Regions from separate parts of the Ureibacillus sp. GCM10028918 genome, predicted to be linked through region 3. Evidence: riboswitches for the same ligand, from Rfam matches in the RefSeq annotation. Region 3 holds a riboswitch; each other region holds the start of a gene.

What was found. Region 3 has a riboswitch for lysine ahead of ACFQU5_RS14630 (transporter substrate-binding domain-containing protein). Riboswitches for the same ligand answer to the same signal wherever they lie in the genome.
Positions count from the first base shown of each region.
Region 1: another riboswitch for lysine. It lies ahead of dapA (4-hydroxy-tetrahydrodipicolinate synthase); the one in region 3 lies ahead of ACFQU5_RS14630 (transporter substrate-binding domain-containing protein).
Region 2: another riboswitch for lysine. It lies ahead of ACFQU5_RS00590 (aspartate kinase); the one in region 3 lies ahead of ACFQU5_RS14630 (transporter substrate-binding domain-containing protein).

Region 1 covers NZ_JBHTFK010000021.1:61,935-67,480, reverse strand. The annotation lists gene ACFQU5_RS15475 (aminotransferase-like domain-containing protein) at 105-1,298, shown strand; gene dapA (4-hydroxy-tetrahydrodipicolinate synthase) at 1,619-2,503, opposite strand; lysine riboswitch at 2,705-2,885, opposite strand; gene ACFQU5_RS15465 (alpha/beta-type small acid-soluble spore protein) at 3,169-3,375, shown strand; gene ACFQU5_RS15460 (bifunctional 2',3'-cyclic-nucleotide 2'-phosphodiesterase/3'-nucleotidase) at 3,586-5,546, shown strand, end outside.
Region 2 covers NZ_JBHTFK010000002.1:128,886-134,431, reverse strand. The annotation lists gene ACFQU5_RS00595 (YslB family protein) at 1-295, shown strand, start outside; gene ACFQU5_RS00590 (aspartate kinase) at 417-1,640, opposite strand; lysine riboswitch at 1,794-1,978, opposite strand; gene uvrC (excinuclease ABC subunit UvrC) at 2,008-3,798, opposite strand; gene trxA (thioredoxin) at 4,068-4,382, opposite strand; gene ACFQU5_RS00575 (electron transfer flavoprotein subunit alpha/FixB family protein) at 4,602-5,546, opposite strand, start outside.
Region 3 covers NZ_JBHTFK010000017.1:363,133-368,678, forward strand. The annotation lists gene ACFQU5_RS14610 (toxic anion resistance protein) at 1-869, shown strand, start outside; gene ACFQU5_RS14615 (DUF6501 family protein) at 1,043-1,240, opposite strand; gene ACFQU5_RS14620 (amino acid ABC transporter ATP-binding protein) at 1,605-2,342, opposite strand; gene ACFQU5_RS14625 (amino acid ABC transporter permease) at 2,363-3,094, opposite strand; gene ACFQU5_RS14630 (transporter substrate-binding domain-containing protein) at 3,222-4,073, opposite strand; lysine riboswitch at 4,176-4,362, opposite strand; gene odhB (2-oxoglutarate dehydrogenase complex dihydrolipoyllysine-residue succinyltransferase) at 4,784-5,546, opposite strand, start outside.

The DNA of each region.
Region 1 (5,546 bases), on a different contig from region 3:
AAGAGACCCTAAACATTAAGTTGATATTAAATGAAGGGTAAGGCTGTTTTTTAAAAGAGTATAATTGTGTCAAAAAGTAAAGATAGATTGGAAGGAGATCTAATATGTACAAGTTCGCAAATCGAATGGGAGAAGTATCCTCAAGTGCTGTTCGCGAAATTTTTAAAGCAATGGCAGATCCAGAAATGATTTCATTTGGCGGGGGGAGTCCTGCAAATGAATCGTTCCCTATTGCTGAAATAAAAGAGATTACAGATAAGCTGTTGACAGAAAATGGTCAACAAATCCTGCAATATGGAATCACGGAAGGATGGAAACCTTTAAAAGAAGCTTACTTAGAGCACATAGCCCATCCAAAAGGGATCCAGGGTTCAATTGAAAACGTAATTGTGACAACCGGAGCATCCCAAGGAATTCACTTATTGGCTGATGCCTTTCTTGAGCCGGGAGACGTGGTATTAGTAGAGTCTCCAACATTTTTAGGAGTGTTCTCTACATTCAACAAGTATTTTGTAAAATCAGTTCCTGTAGCAATGGATGAGCATGGGCTAATTATGGAAGATTTAGAAGCGAAGATAAAAGAACACAATCCAAAAATGATTTACACCATTCCGACTTTCCAAAATCCTACTGGACGGACTTTGCCATTAGATCGTCGTCAAAAAGTTGCAGAATTGGCATCAAAGTACAATGTGATAGTTTTAGAAGACGATCCATATTGTGATCTAAGATATTCTGGAGAGGTATTGCCTTCGATTAAGACATTTGATAAAACAGGCCATGTTGTACTATTAAATAGTTTTGCCAAAATCATTTCTCCTGGATTACGTGTCGGTACAGTATTAGCTGAGGCTGAAATTATTGAAAAGTTAACGGTCGCAAAACAAGGTGCTGATACCCATACTACCAATTTAACACAGGCAATTTGTGCAGAATTCCTGCAACAAGGACTCTTGCCAAACCATTTGGAAAAAATAAATGTGATGTATGCTGATAAATTACAAACAATGGTTACAAGTATTGAAAAGTACTTCCCAGAAGGAACGAAGTTTACAAAACCTGAAGGAGGGCTATTCATTTGGGTTGAACTACCAGGAGAACCGGATATGCTTGCTCTATTTGAAAGAGCAACGACAGAATATAAAGTAGCGTTTGTTCCAGGAATCCACTTCTGTAAAAACCCGGACGATGGGATCAAACATCTGCGTTTAAACTTCTCTTCGAGCACTTCTGAAAAAATTGAAGAAGGAATAAAAAAGCTGGGAGAGTTATTTAAAAAAGACTTAGAGGAAAGATAATCAATGAATTATATTAAAGGATAAGCAGTCCTGATTTTATAGCCAGTTGGAAAAATCGTATCATTTTTCCAACTGGTTTTTTAGATGGATCAGAGAAATGGTCTTCATAAGCAGAATGAAAGCCACTTTCAGCTGAATGAGTCAGAAAAATGGTCTTCATATAGAGAATGGACGCAAATTTAATAAAATTACACTTTAGTCCAAGTTATGATAAAATCCATCACAAAAAACTTACATAGTATCTCATTTTTTTCTATGCAAAGAAATCATCCTCAAACAGAAAAACAGGACCACGGATGATCCTGTTCAAATTCTTTATATTAGCTATTTACTTCTTCGAACGTATTTAACACCGCTCGTAATGAAGCCAATTCTTCGTTGTTTAATGGAATCATTGGTAGACGGACACCGCCAACAGGAATTCCGTTCCCATTGAGAGCAGCCTTTACTGATGTAGGGTTTGGTGTTGCAAATAAAGCTTTCATAACTGGTAACAGTGTGCGATGATCCTTTGCAGCACCAGCTAAGTCGCCATTCTGGAATTTATGAATCATTTGTTGCATTTCGTTCCCGATAATGTGAGCTGCAACAGAAATAACGCCTGTTCCGCCAATCGATAAAATTGGTAAAGTTAAACCGTCATCTCCGCTGTACAAAGAAAACCCTTCAGGTGTTTTTTCAATTATTTCAGCCATTGCATCCAGATTGCCACTAGCTTCTTTAATGGCAACAATATTGCGTATCGCTGAGAGGCGAATCACGGTCTCAACAGATAAATTTACAACACTTCTACCAGGAATATTATAGAGAACGATCGGTAAAGCTGTACATTCCGCAATTGCTTTAAAATGCTGATACATTCCTTCTTGAGAAGGTTTATTGTAATAAGGCGTTACAAGCATGATGCCGTCTACACCTGCATTTTCTGCTTGTCTTGTTAAAATAATTGAATCTCTTGTGTTATAAGAACCAGTGCCTGCAATTACAGGAACACGGCCATCTACTACTCTTACGGTAAATCTAAATAAATCAAGTTTTTCTTGATCACTCAAAGTAGGGGATTCTCCAGTTGTACCTGAAACAACTAATCCGTCAGAACCGTTTGCGATTAAATAATTAATTAAGTTTTCAGTAGCATTCCAATCAATCTCACCAGTGGCATCAAATGGTGTCACCATAGCAGTTAAAATTTTTCCAAAATTCATTACTTCTCCACATCCTTTTATTTTTTTAGCAGAAAAGAGAGGTTTAACCTTCTTTTCTCCTTGCCGTCAACTAAGGTTTTTGCTAAGCGCAGTCACCTTTAGCTTTCTAAGAAAATAGAGGGAGAAGGGCGATGTGATGAGTAAACGCAAAAAAGCAACAACGAGGGTTCGTTGTTGCCAAGAAATAAAGTTCATTTCCTTGCGTAAGATAGCCCTCCATATAGAAATCTATATGACAGTTCTGCATTTTTTCAACAACAGAACCAGCTCAAGAGATTATGAGTTTCTCAAAAGCTTCGGCAAATTCCCCTTTCCACAATCGTCTTAGGATCTCATAATCCTCTTACAGTGTACTAATGGTTTTTGCTCCTCTATCCTTACTTCAAAAGTTCTTGAAATAAGTGATTATTAAATTAAGTGAATTATACCTTTTTCTAATAATAAATGCAATACCTTTTTGGATTTTTTTGAATCTTTAGCCAATACTACAATTAATGTAGTTTTGTTATAAAGGTTTTTATACATTTACATATGCAATAACTTGAACTTAGGATGCAAAATAATTGTAATATTAATACAAGGGAAATTGATACTATGAAGGAATGTTTAACAACGTATTAAAAACACCTCTTTGACCATTCTAATCTCACAAGGAGGTGAGAGAAATGGCTTCTGAAAGAAGTTCAAATAAATTGCTCTTTCCAGGTGCTCAAGCTGCAATGGATCAAATGAAATTTGAAATTGCACAAGAGTTTGGAGTAAACCTTGGACCAGAAGATGCATCACGTGCCAATGGTTCGGTTGGTGGTGAAATTACAAAACGCCTTGTTCAAATGGCTGAAGCACAATTAAAAGGACGATCAGGTCAATAAATTCAATATAAATACAAGTGACTGAGGGCTGATACAAAAAACATTTTTTGTGTCAGCCTTTAAATTTATCTAAATATATTGGGAGTTAATGTTAGTATTGTTAATTTTTTATTCTATTTTCAAAAAAATAGAAAAGTTGCTATATTTATATTTTCTTTTTTGATAAAATTCAATTGATTTAGAATTTTATTAATTGGGAGATGAGTTTTAATGTGGAAAAAAGTTTCCGCCTCTGCTTTGGCATTGTCAATTGCGGTTTCAGGTTTTGCAAATGTTAACGTAGCAGATGCTGCAAAGGTTGACCAAGTAACAAGAGGAGAATATGTAAAAGCGGTTATTGATTCAATGGGAATTGAATTGGGTTCAGGAAAAACTGTGAAATTTAGTGATGTACCTGATTCACTAAAACCTTATGTTGAAAAAGCGATTGAATTAAAACTTATCGATGCAAAAACAGGGAAAAATTTTAAACCTAATGAAAATATCACTCGTGAAGAGGCGATTGTTGGTTTAACAAACGCAATTCAAGATAGCAAAACTTACTCAGAGGATATCTTAAAACAATATAAAGATATTAATTCTGCAGATAAAGAAAACTTTGATGAATTAGCGAAAGCCATTTCACTCGGCTTTTTAACTGGTTATACAGATAAAACGTTAAAGCTTAAAAATGTTTTAGCTGAAAATCACTTTGACTTATTATTAGAACGTTTCTTGAAAAGATATAAAACAACGGTATCTTTACGAATTTTAGGTACTTCTGATATTCATACAAATATTATGAATTATGACTATTACAAAGATACTGAATCAAATAGTTTAGGACTAGTGAAAGTAGCAACATTAATTAAAAACGCACGAGAAGAGAATAGTAATTCACTTTTATTTGACAATGGTGACACAATTCAAGGAACGCCGCTAGGTTCTTATAAACAAGCTGTCGATGTATTGGAGGAAGGAGAAGAACATCCTTCGATTACAGCAATGGAATACTTGAATTATGACGCTTCAACACTTGGAAACCATGAATTTAACTATGGTTTGGATTATTTAGATGAAGTATATGATGATGCAGATTTCCCATTCGTAAATGCAAATATTCGTAATGCATCTAGCGGTAGCTATATGTATGAACCATATGTCATTGTTGAAAAAGAAGTGGTGGATTCAAAAGGTAATGAAACAACAATTAAGGTCGGGGTAACAGGAATTGTGCCGCCACAAATTTTGAATTGGGACAAGTCTCACTTACTTGGGAAAGTAACTGTGGACGATTCAGTACAAGCAGTTGAAAAAATAATTCCAGAAATGCAAAATGAAGGTGCAGATGTGATTGTTGTTCTTTCGCATTCTGGTTTAGGAGACACGAATCATACGGTTGGTGAAGAGGATGTTACTTATCTTCTATCTAAAGTAGATGGTGTCGATGCCATTATTTCTGGACATGCACATGGCGTTTTCCCTGGTGAAGTGGATGACTCTTTAACAGGCGTGGATATTGAAAAAGGTACTATGAATGATGTACCTGTAGTGATGCCGGGTAAATACGGCAGCCATCTAGGCGTTATTGACTTAACTCTTGAGGAAAAAGGCGAAGAGTGGGAAGTAGTAACTGGTATTGGTGAAGTACGTGAAATTGCAAAAGATTCTTCAGATGTTGACCAAGAATTAGCAGCAGCAGTGAAGGAAGCACATGATGGGACTATTGAATACGTACGTCAACCGGTAGGAAAAACTAGTGCAGATATTCATAGCTATTTCTCGCAAGTACTAGATGATCCATCTATCCAAATTGTAACAAATGCACAAACTTTATATGTACAACAGAAAATTAAAGGAACGGAATTCGAAAACCTTCCAGTTCTATCAGCAGGTGCTCCATTTAAAGCAGGTACACGTAGTGACCCTGATTATTACACATATGTACCAACAGGTGAATTAGCAATTAAAAACGTAGCAGATCTTTACTTATACGATAATACATTAGCAATCTTAAAAGTAACTGGAGCTGATGTTAAAGAGTGGTTAGAAATGTCAGCAGGTCAATTCAACCAAATCGATTCAGCTAGCAATGAAGAACAACAATTAATCAATGGTGATTTCCGTTCATATAACTACGATGTAATTGATGGTGTTACTTATGAAATCGACGTTACACAACCAGCAAAATA
Region 2 (5,546 bases), on a different contig from region 3:
GGCAAGAAAATTTCCATGTACCGATATCCAACTGATAATATCCTTTTTCCAAGATACAGGTTGGGGCAATCTAACTTTAACTGAGGAAGAAAAGGATGGCTGTGTTTTTCAACTTACAAATGATGTCGAATTATTAAAAATTACTGAACGCTCATTTCGAATTGAAGCAGGTTTTATTGCCCAGCAGCTTCAGTCCATCAATGGCTGCCTAACCGAATGCTATGACGAAAAAAACGAAAAGCAACAGCATATAACATTTACAGTAAAATGGGATAAAAAAGAGAAAGTGCAATAGGGAGATGTTATACGTATGACGTTTTTTCGTTAGATGCTATTTAACTGATTCCTTCTATACAATTAGACAAAGCCAATTCTTGTATGTATTCACACGAAACAAGAATTGGCTTTTTTGATTGTTAAGCAGTTACCTCAACAAGATTAAATTCATCATGCAATGCATTCGCTGCACGGACCATTTCGTCCTGTGGAACGACAACAGATACTTTAATTTCGGAAGTACTCACCATTTTAACTAAGATTCTCTCTTTACGTAAACGATCAAACATACGAGCAGCTACACCAGGATTTGATACCATACCTGCTCCAACAATTGAAACTTTGGCTAATCCCACCTCAAAATCTGCGAAACTAAACATTAGTTTGGCTTTATTTTTCTCTAATACCTTAATGGCTTCTGCGAAATCTTCTTTTGCAATAGAGAAAGAGACGGTTGGTTTGACACCATCAATCACTGCTTGGACAATTATATCGACATCAATATTGTGTTCTGCAAGAGTTGTAAAGATATCAGCAAGGGATGATTGTTCATACGAATCATAACCAACTGTTAAACGAATTATGTCTGCTTCATATGCTACACTACGAACAATTAAATTTTTCTCCATGTCTACCTCTCCCTTTATCAATGTACCTTCTTGATTTTCTGTACAAGAACGTACAACTAATGGTATTTCAACAATTTTAGCTAACTCTACCGCACGCGGATGAATATATGTAGAGCCAAGATTGGCGAGTTCCAGCATCTCATCATAAGTAATTTGATTTAGCTTCCTTGCTTGCTTGACTACTGCCGGATCTGCAGTATAAATTCCATCTTGGACAGTAAGAATTTCGACCTGCTCAGCTTGAATTGCTGCTCCAATTGCAACGGCTGTCGTTTCCGGGCCGCCTTCACCCATTAATAAGATGTTATGATTCTTGTCAATTCCTTGTGAGCCCGCTACAATTACAAACTCATCATTGTTCAAATGCTTGATAATAGTTTCAGGATTGATGCCATTGATTATCACATTTTGATTCGTTTCGACTACTTCGATTCCTGCCTGCCACCCATTTAAAGAGACGGCCTGAACACCTTTCTTTACAAGGGAGATTGCTAGTAGACTACTTGCTACTTGGATATTAAGTACATTCAGTGCGTGTTGTTCTCTATTTGAGGGATTATCCGATAAGATTTGTGAATAGTGAAGCAGCTTATCCTCTAGATTGTCTAAAGGCGGTACAACCGCAACCACTTTTTTCCCTGCGTTTTTTTGTTCAATCAATCTATCTGCGATTTGTTCAATTTTTTCTGGTGTTGATAGTGCTGTACTGTCTATTTTCACTACGATTGTTGTCATAGACACCTCTCCCTTTCAAATACATTCATCAAGATTTTTTCAATTCAGAAAACTTGTTCTAGTATCAGAGCTTTATCCATCTTCACTAAAAAAGACAGCATTTCACAAAAACGTGAAAAGCTGTCTCGAGAACTTACCTAAAGTGACGGAACGTTATGAGATAGCCCTCCAGAATCGCAATTTGATTCTGACAATCTTGCATTTGTTCAATGCAAAACCAGCAAATAAATCTAGACAATGGATTTATTACTTCGGCAAGTTACCCTTTCACGATCCTTCAACGGCATTGTCCATCCTCCAGAAAGTCTACTATTGCACCTTGCACCTCTATCATGTTATAGCAATTTTAATTAACAATATCATACAATTATTCCGTTGACAATGAGTCTTTGTGAAAGTGATTGTAGATTGCTTTAGCGGTTGCACTCGGTATATGAGCCTCCATCAATTCTTCCACGGATGAGGCTTTAATTTTCTTAATCGAACCAAAATGCTTTAATAGCTGCTGCTTGCGTTTTGGTCCAACACCTTCTATTTCATCTAATACAGACTGAATCGCATGTGTTTGATGCTGTTGACGTAAAAACGTAATGGCGAATCGATGGACTTCATCTTGAATTCTTTGTAATAGATAAAAACCATCACTCGTTCTTTTCATTTCGACCGGGACTGCAGGTTCACCAAATAGCAATTGTGAAGTATTATGCTTATCATCCTTGGCAAGTCCTGCAATTGGAATGAATAACCCGAGTTCATCTTCAATAACTTCCCGTGCGACTTCCATCTGCCCTTTCCCACCATCAATTATAATTAAATCGGGCAATGGCAAGTCATCCTTCAACACTCTGGTATATCTGCGGCGAATAACTTCTTGCATTGCTCCATAGTCATCATGCTTAGCGGTTTCCCGTAATTTATATTTCCGGTATTCTTTCTTAGCTGGTTTCCCATCAACAAAAACAACCATCGCGGATACCGCATCCGTTCCGTGCATATGGCTGTTGTCAAAAGCTTCAATTCGAAGAGGTGGGCTGATTTCCATTGCATCACCAAGCTCTTCACAAGCACCAACTGTACGTTCCTCTTGGCGTTCAATTAGTTGGAATTTTTCTCGGATTCCAATTTGGGCATTTTTCATCGCCAAGTCAACGAGTTCCTTTTTCGATCCACGTTTTGGAATGATAACTTCTACATCCAGATACTTTTCTAAAAGTGCTTTATCAATCTGGGATGGAATGAAAATTTCCCTTGGTTTTATATGTTCAGGGATATCATAGAATCGACCTATAAATGTGAGAAATTCTTCTTCTGAATCTCGATAAATTGGAAAGATGGATACATCTCGTTCTATTAACTTTCCTTGTCGGACAAAGAATACTTGAACACACATCCAGCCTTTTTCAACGGCGTAACCAAATACATCACGGTTCGATAAATCTCCAGTAACCATCTTTTGTTTTTGCATAACCGTTTCAATATGGGCAATTTGATCTCGAAATTCTTTCGCACGTTCAAATTCTAGATTTTCGGCTGCCTCTAGCATTTTCTTTTCGATATCTAACTTTACATCTTCAAAGCCGCCATTTAAAAACTTCGTAATTTCTTCAATCATCTCTTTGTAAACTTTTGGCTCAATTTCTTTTACACATGGTGCCAAACATTGACCTAGATGATAATACAAGCATACCCGATCCGGAAGACGCAAACATTTTCTTAATGGGTATAAACGGTCAAGGAGTTTTCTCGTTTCAGTTGCTGCATAGGCATTAGGATATGGACCGAAATATTTTGCTTTATCTTTTTTTACTTTACGAGTTGTTATAATGCGCGGATATTTTTCATTTGTAATTTTGATATATGGATAAGTTTTATCATCCTTCAACATCACGTTATATTTGGGATCATGTAACTTAATAAGATTTAATTCTAAAATTAACGCCTCTAGGTCACTGGAGGTCACGATATATTCAAAGTCTTCAATTTCACTTACTAATCTTTGTGTTTTGCCGTCGTGTGAACTATTAAAGTAAGAACGAACCCGGTTTTTTAGCACCTTGGCTTTCCCTACATAAATAATCGTTCCTTGACGATCTTTCATTAAATAGCAACCAGGCTCATCTGGTAAAATGGCTAATTTATTTTGAATCGTTTCATTCATCTATCTCACCCTTACGAGCTTTTTTATTATTATAATGCATTTAGAGAGGTTTACGGAATTGAAAACTGGATTTTCAACTCAGCTGGCAAAATGAATTATTAAAGTAGCTTCGGTTGCAGAAATATGTAAAGGAGCGCTTACAAAAGTTTCTGCTTGTAAAACCTCCGAAATTTATTGTGCCACCTAGTGGGCTTTCTAAGTTAGACAGCTTTTTGTCTAAATCTAAATAAAAAATATCCCAAAAGCTTGTAAACTTTTGGGATATTTTTTTATTGGTTGTTGTTAATGAATTCGATTAGAGCTTCTTTTGGTTGGAACCCAACTGTTTTCGCTTTTAGTTCACCGTCTTTGAATAAAAGTAATGTAGGAATTGACATTACTTGGTATTCAGCAGCAGTTCCTTGGTTGTTGTCTACATCAAGCTTTGCGATTTTAACTTGATCGCCGATTTCTGCATCGATTTCTTCCAATACAGGAGCGATCATTTTACACGGCCCACACCAAGTAGCCCAAAAATCTACTAATACAACGCCTGACGCGATTTCTTCTGAAAAGTTTTGATCTGTTACATGAACAATTGCCATTTTAATAGCCTCCTTAAATCTAAATCTGAATGTAGTATATCACGATAGAAATAATTGAGGTAGTAAAGTGAACTGAAATTGATACAATAAATTTACAATTCTTTTATAATCTTAATGGCAAAATAGAACGTCATGAGATATAGAAAGCTAAAGACTATGTGCATTTAATCCATACAAAAACCTCACCAATATTTTGGCGAGGTTTTGAGTAAATATCCATTAAGAATTAACTTTTAGAGCTTTAAATTCTTCAATAAGCATAGGAATTACTTCGAATAAATCCCCAACAATTCCATAGTCGGCTACTTTGAAGATATTTGCTTCCGGGTCTTTGTTAATCGCGACAATTACTTTTGAATTTGACATACCAGCTAAATGTTGAATTGCTCCAGAAATTCCTGCTGCAATATAAAGGTCAGGAGTAACAACTTTACCGGTTTGGCCGATTTGCAGCGAATAATCACAGTAATCAGCGTCACATGCACCACGCGATGCACCTACAGCACCGCCAAGTAAATTAGCAAGTTCTTTTAATGGCTCGAAACCTTCTGCAGATTTCACGCCACGGCCACCTGCAACGACAACTTTGGCTTCAGATAAATCCACACCAGTTGTTGCTTTGCGAACAACGTCTTTTATGATAGTACGTAAATTTTGTACATCCACCGAAAGTGAAGTTACATCACCTGTGAGACTTGCATTTTTATCTAATGGTTTAATGTTGTTTGGACGAATTGTCACAAATACAATACCTTCTTTAATTTTTACTTTTTCAAACGCTTTACCAGAGTAGATTGGGCGAATGAAAACTGCATCATCCCCAGAGCCTTCAATTTCAGTTACGTCTGAAATGAGACCGGATTTTAATCTTGAAGCCAATTTTGGAGACACATCTTTTCCTAAAGATGTATGCCCAAATACAATGCCATCTGGTTGTTCTTGCTCATAGACTGCCAGCAATGCTTGGCTATAGCCATCTGATGTATATGATTTTAAATGTGGATGTTCAACTGTTACAACGCGGTCTGCACCATAAGCAATCAACTCACTTGCAAGCTGTGCAACACGATCGCCAAGCAACACCCCTACTACCTCACCACCATCAGCAATTTGTTTTGCTGCAGCGATTGCTTCAAATGAAACGTTACGTAAACCACCATCACG
Region 3 (5,546 bases):
TACGAGTACAGCGAAATGATACATCCCCTATCAGAGAAATTTTACATAAACTGATGGAGCATTTAGATAAAATAAACCCTGATGATTTGATAGAAAAAGAGAGAGGCTTTCTTCAAAAACTATTTAATCGCTCAAAATCATCAATCCAGGAAATGATGAGCCAGTATAATCGTTTAAGTAAACAAATAGACCGCCTTAGTATTCAGTTACAGCATTCTCAAAAAGGCCTACTTATGGATATGAAGATGTTAAATGAGTTATATCAATTAAATGAAGAATATTATCATAATCTAAATGTGTATATTGCTGCCGCTGAAATGAAGAAGAAGGATTTATATACCAACCATCTGCCAAAATTAGAAAAGTCGTTAGTTCATTCTAATGACCCATTAGATAAACAGCGATTAAACGATTTGCAAAAATCGATCGAGTGGCTGGATAAACGGTTATATGATCTTCAAATTTCAAGAGAAATAGCGATACAGACCGCTCCACAAATTCGAATGATTCAACAAACAAACCAAATATTAATTGAAAAGATTCAAAGTTCAGTCATGACTACAATCCCATTATGGCAAACACAAATTTCGATGCTTATGAATATGAATAATCAGAGAAGAGCAAGTCAAACAACCCGCCGACTAATGGATACATCTGAAAAAATGCTGCAAAAGAATGCAAAGATGCTTCAAACCACTTCTAAGGATCGAAGTAAACAAAAAGCAATTTCACATAGCGAAATCGACTTATTCAAGCAAACACAATTAGAATTAATCGATTCCATCGAAGAAGCACTAAGAGTACAAGCCATGAGCAACGAACAACAAGCCTCAATTGAAGCAATAATCATTGAAAGCGACAAGAAATAAAAGTTACCATCCGGATTGACAGTGATAATAGCTCTCAAATCATTAGCTTACTGTAGATAACCTTTCATCAACCATAAAATATTTTTACTATTGATCGATGCCGTTCTTCTTCATTAACAGGATAAAAGCACCAAAGTTTCACTTACCTGAAACTTTGGTGCTTTACTTTTTCATCATTCAAAATAATCTTTGTAGTAACCGCCAACATTACCTGTATTGTCAATGACAAAGATGAATTCTTCTGTTTCATTTTTCACTTCATATTCTTTGCCAGCTGTTAACACATTTGATACTAGATATTTCTCAGCATTTGTATGTGTACATGTTACTTTTCGGATTGTAGGTGCATCTTTCCATTTTAAGTTTAACATTTCTTCTTAACCTCACTTTAAAACTGATCCTCATATGGTTTTTATTCTAGCCTTTATTGTATCTCATTTCCACTCATTTGTGGAAGTTTTCTAACTTTATTGAGGAAAATTGTTTTTAATGGTAAATTAAATATGAGGTGATTCATTTTGCACTTTGGCGGTTTTGGCGGAGTTCCGATGTGGTTTTTCATTGTTGCAATTGTTTTTGCAATTATTTTTATTATCGTTTCTGAATGGAATTCGAGAAGTTGAAATCTTTTATGGGAGTGAGATTGAATTTCTACTAAATAATGAATTCAGTGGAATATTGATTATACAAAAAAAGATAAATTTCTGAGAATTCTCAGGAATTTATCTTTTATTTTTATTGTTTTAATGTTCGTTTTAAAAACTCTTTCGTTCTTTCTTGTTTCGGGTTTACCAGAACTTGTTCTGGTGAGCCTTCTTCAACAATAACCCCTTTATCCATAAAAACAACACGATCGGATACTTCACGCGCGAATTCCATTTCGTGGGTTACAATAAGCATTGTATGGCCTTCATCAGCTAATTGGCGCATTACTTTTAGTACTTCCCCAACCATCTCGGGATCTAGTGCAGAAGTTGGCTCATCAAATAACATTACTTCAGGGTCCATTGCAAGTGCACGGGCAATGGCAACACGTTGCTTTTGACCACCCGATAATTGGCGTGGTTTAGCATTTACATATTGATCCATTCCAACGATTTGTAAATACTTTAATGCATTTGCTTTTGCTTCTTCTTTAGAACGTTTTAATACCTTCTTTTGACCAACAATACAATTTTTTAATACATTATGGTTATTAAATAAGTTGAATTGTTGGAATACCATACCTAAATGTGTACGATATTGTTTAATATCATGTTTATCATTTAAAATATTTTCACCATTATATATAATTTCCCCGCCACTTGGTGTTTCAAGGAGGTTGATGCAACGCAACAAAGTTGATTTCCCTGATCCGGAAGAACCTATTAAGCATACAACCTCACCCTTATTTACAGTGAAGTTTACATCTCTTAAAACTTCATGGCTACCAAATGATTTATTTAGATGTTTTATATCAATAACTTTTTCCATCATATTATCTCCTTACGCCATTAAAGAATTGGTTCTTCTTTTTTAGTTTGCACTTGGTATGCATCTTGCCCATCCATTTTCTTCTCGATTATACGTAAAATTCGTGAGGCAATGAAAGTCATTATTAGGTAGATGATACAAGTGATGATAAAGGATTCTGCAAAACGGAAGTTAGCTCCCGCAATTGATTTTGTTGTAAAGAATAATTCCGTTACACTAATTACACTTAATACAGCCGAGTCTTTAATATTCATAATCAGCTGGTTCCCGGTAGCTGGTAAAATATTACGGAATACTTGCGGTAAAATAACATGTACCATCGTTTGGAAATGACCCATGCCAATAGCTGCAGCTGCTTCATACTGCCCTTTATCGATGGAGACAATACCTCCACGAACATATTCAGCCATATATGCACCTGTATTTAAACCAACAACAACAACCGCTGCAACAAAACGATCCATTTCTATTCCATAAGCGTATAATCCATAGAAAACAACCATTGCTTGTACAATCATTGGTGTACCACGGAAGATTTCAACATAAACTGTTAATATGAAATTAATAATCTTTAGTATAACAGCTTTAAGAGATTTCTTACGAAGAGGGATCGTATGCACGACACCGATTAATAATCCGATAAGAGCACCAATAATTGTACTAAAAACTGCAATTAATAACGTTATATATGCACCCTGTAAATAACTTGGCCAATTCTCTTTTAATATTGAGAGTATAATATCTAAACTCATAAATATCCTCCTAAATAATTTGGAAAACCTTAACCTCTACTAGTCTTTACTCACCTATAAAAGTGAATAAAATAGTAATAGAAAAAGGATAAACTGGTCACAAGAGTGACCAGTACTTATCTCTTTCCTATTGTGCAGCCGGTTGGTTTGCAATTGCTTCATCCATAATTTGTTGACGTTCTTCTTCAGTAATTGCATTTAATGTTTCGTTAATTTGATCTATATTTTTATCGCCTTTTTTAAGACCAATAGCGACAGATGTATCCGCTTCTTCCGTTTTGAATCCTTCTTCTAATTCGATATAAGTAAAGTTTTCATTTGCTGTAGAAGCCGAAACCGCCTCAGGTCGTTCAGCTACATACCCATCAATTGCACCTGATTCTAAAGCAACACGCATGTGAGAGAAACTTTCCATCGCCACTTCTTTTTGAACATCAGGAATTTGATCGATTACTGCATAGTTTGTTGTATTTAATTGTGAAGTGATTTTTGCTCCAGCGAAGTCTTCCAGAGTTTTAGCTTCAGCATATTCACCGCCAGTTTTTGTTACAATAACAAATTGACTTGTATAATAGTTATCCGAGAAATCGATTACTTCTTTACGTTCGTCTGTTGGGCTCATTCCTGCAATAATCGCGTCAATTACACCAGATTGTAATGCTGGAAGTAATCCATCCCATTCAGTTTTTACAATTACTAGTTCTTTACCTAAAGCATCTGCAACGCGTTTAGCGATTTCGACATCATAACCGCCTGCATACTCTTGTGAACCTTCAATTTTTACAGCACCGTTTGAATCATCTTGTTGAGTCCAGTTGAATGGAGCATAACCAGCTTCTAAACCTACTTTTAATACATCACTTTCCTTTGATTCAGAGGTTGAGGATGATGTTGATGTACCTTCATCAGATTTACCACATGCTGCTAGTAATAAAACAGCTAGCAATGTAGTCATTAAAATTTTAAGTTTTTTTGACATTTCGCTCTCTCCTTCTCCATTTTTTGAGCCAATTAACGAAAAAAGCGACCTAAGATAGACTTAGGTCGCTAGTATTTTAGCCCAAATCCTCTTACGTTCCCTACCTGAGATAGCTCACCTCAGATGGTTGGGATCTCCATCTGAGACAGTCCTGCAATTATTCACTGCAGACCCAGCATGAAGTAGAGAGCCTACATTCACACTTCGGCGACATTTCCTCATTTTTCATATCATGGTTTTGCTCTAAACTCCATGAAAAACTATTAAGCATCGCGCCTCTACCTCACAAGTCACGTGAGGTTTTAATATTAAATTACTATTAGAATATTACTATATCAACAATATCATGTCAACATTCATTATTCTGAATAAGGCTAGGACAGAAGTAGAAATTTCTTCGAATAATGGAAGTAGCCTATTAAGTAATTGAACCTTTATAAATTGATTAGAGTCGAGGGCAAGTGTAGCTGTTGGCTATGCCTTTCCCTACTCGCGCTTAGATCAAGATAAATTGCACACGTTGGAAGGGACCAACCGCGACCTCGATGGCTGGGCGCTCAAGCTAGTTGTAGCCGAAAAAATATCAAATTCCCTTTTAGGTATTTGAAGTTTTTTGATTTGTCTCAGTTCTTTTCGAATCAAACTATTTTTTTGCTCGTAATACATTAATGAAAAAACCTAGCGAAAATATTCGCTAGGTCGTTTTTATATTATGAATTTAAAAGTAGATCTTCTGGATTTTCGATTAATTCTTTAACTGTTTTTAGGAATCCAACTGAATCTTTTCCATCAATAATACGGTGATCATATGATAAAGCAACATACATCATTGGACGGATTTCAACTTCACCATTGATTGCGATAGGACGTTGAACAATTGAGTGCATTCCTAAAATACCAGCTTGAGTACCGTTCATAATTGGTGTAGACATTAATGATCCAAATACACCACCATTAGTGATTGTGAATGAACCACCAGCCATGTCGTTTAATCCCAATTTTTTGTCGCGAGCTTTTTTCGCTAAATCAGCAATATCTTTTTCGATTTCAGCAAAATTTTTAGCATTTGCATCACGAACAACCGGTACTACTAATCCTTCTTCAGTAGATACCGCAATACCGATATCAAAGAAATTATTTAAGTGAATTTCATCACCATTGATTTGTGCGTTTACATATGGATATTTTTTAAGAGCTGCAACAACAGCTTTTGTGAAGAATGACATAAAGCCAAGTTTAATGTCGTTAGCTTTCACAAACTCTTCTTGTTTGCGTTTACGTAAAGCCATAATGTTTGTCATGTCAATTTCGTTGAATGTAGTTAACATTGCAGTTGACTGTTTTACTTCAAGTAAACGTTTTGCAATTGTTTGACGACGACGAGACATTTTTTCAATTGTAATACGGTCAGTTTGAGCTGCTGGCGCAAATACAACTGGTCCATTTGATGTTGTAATCGGTGCTGCAGATGCT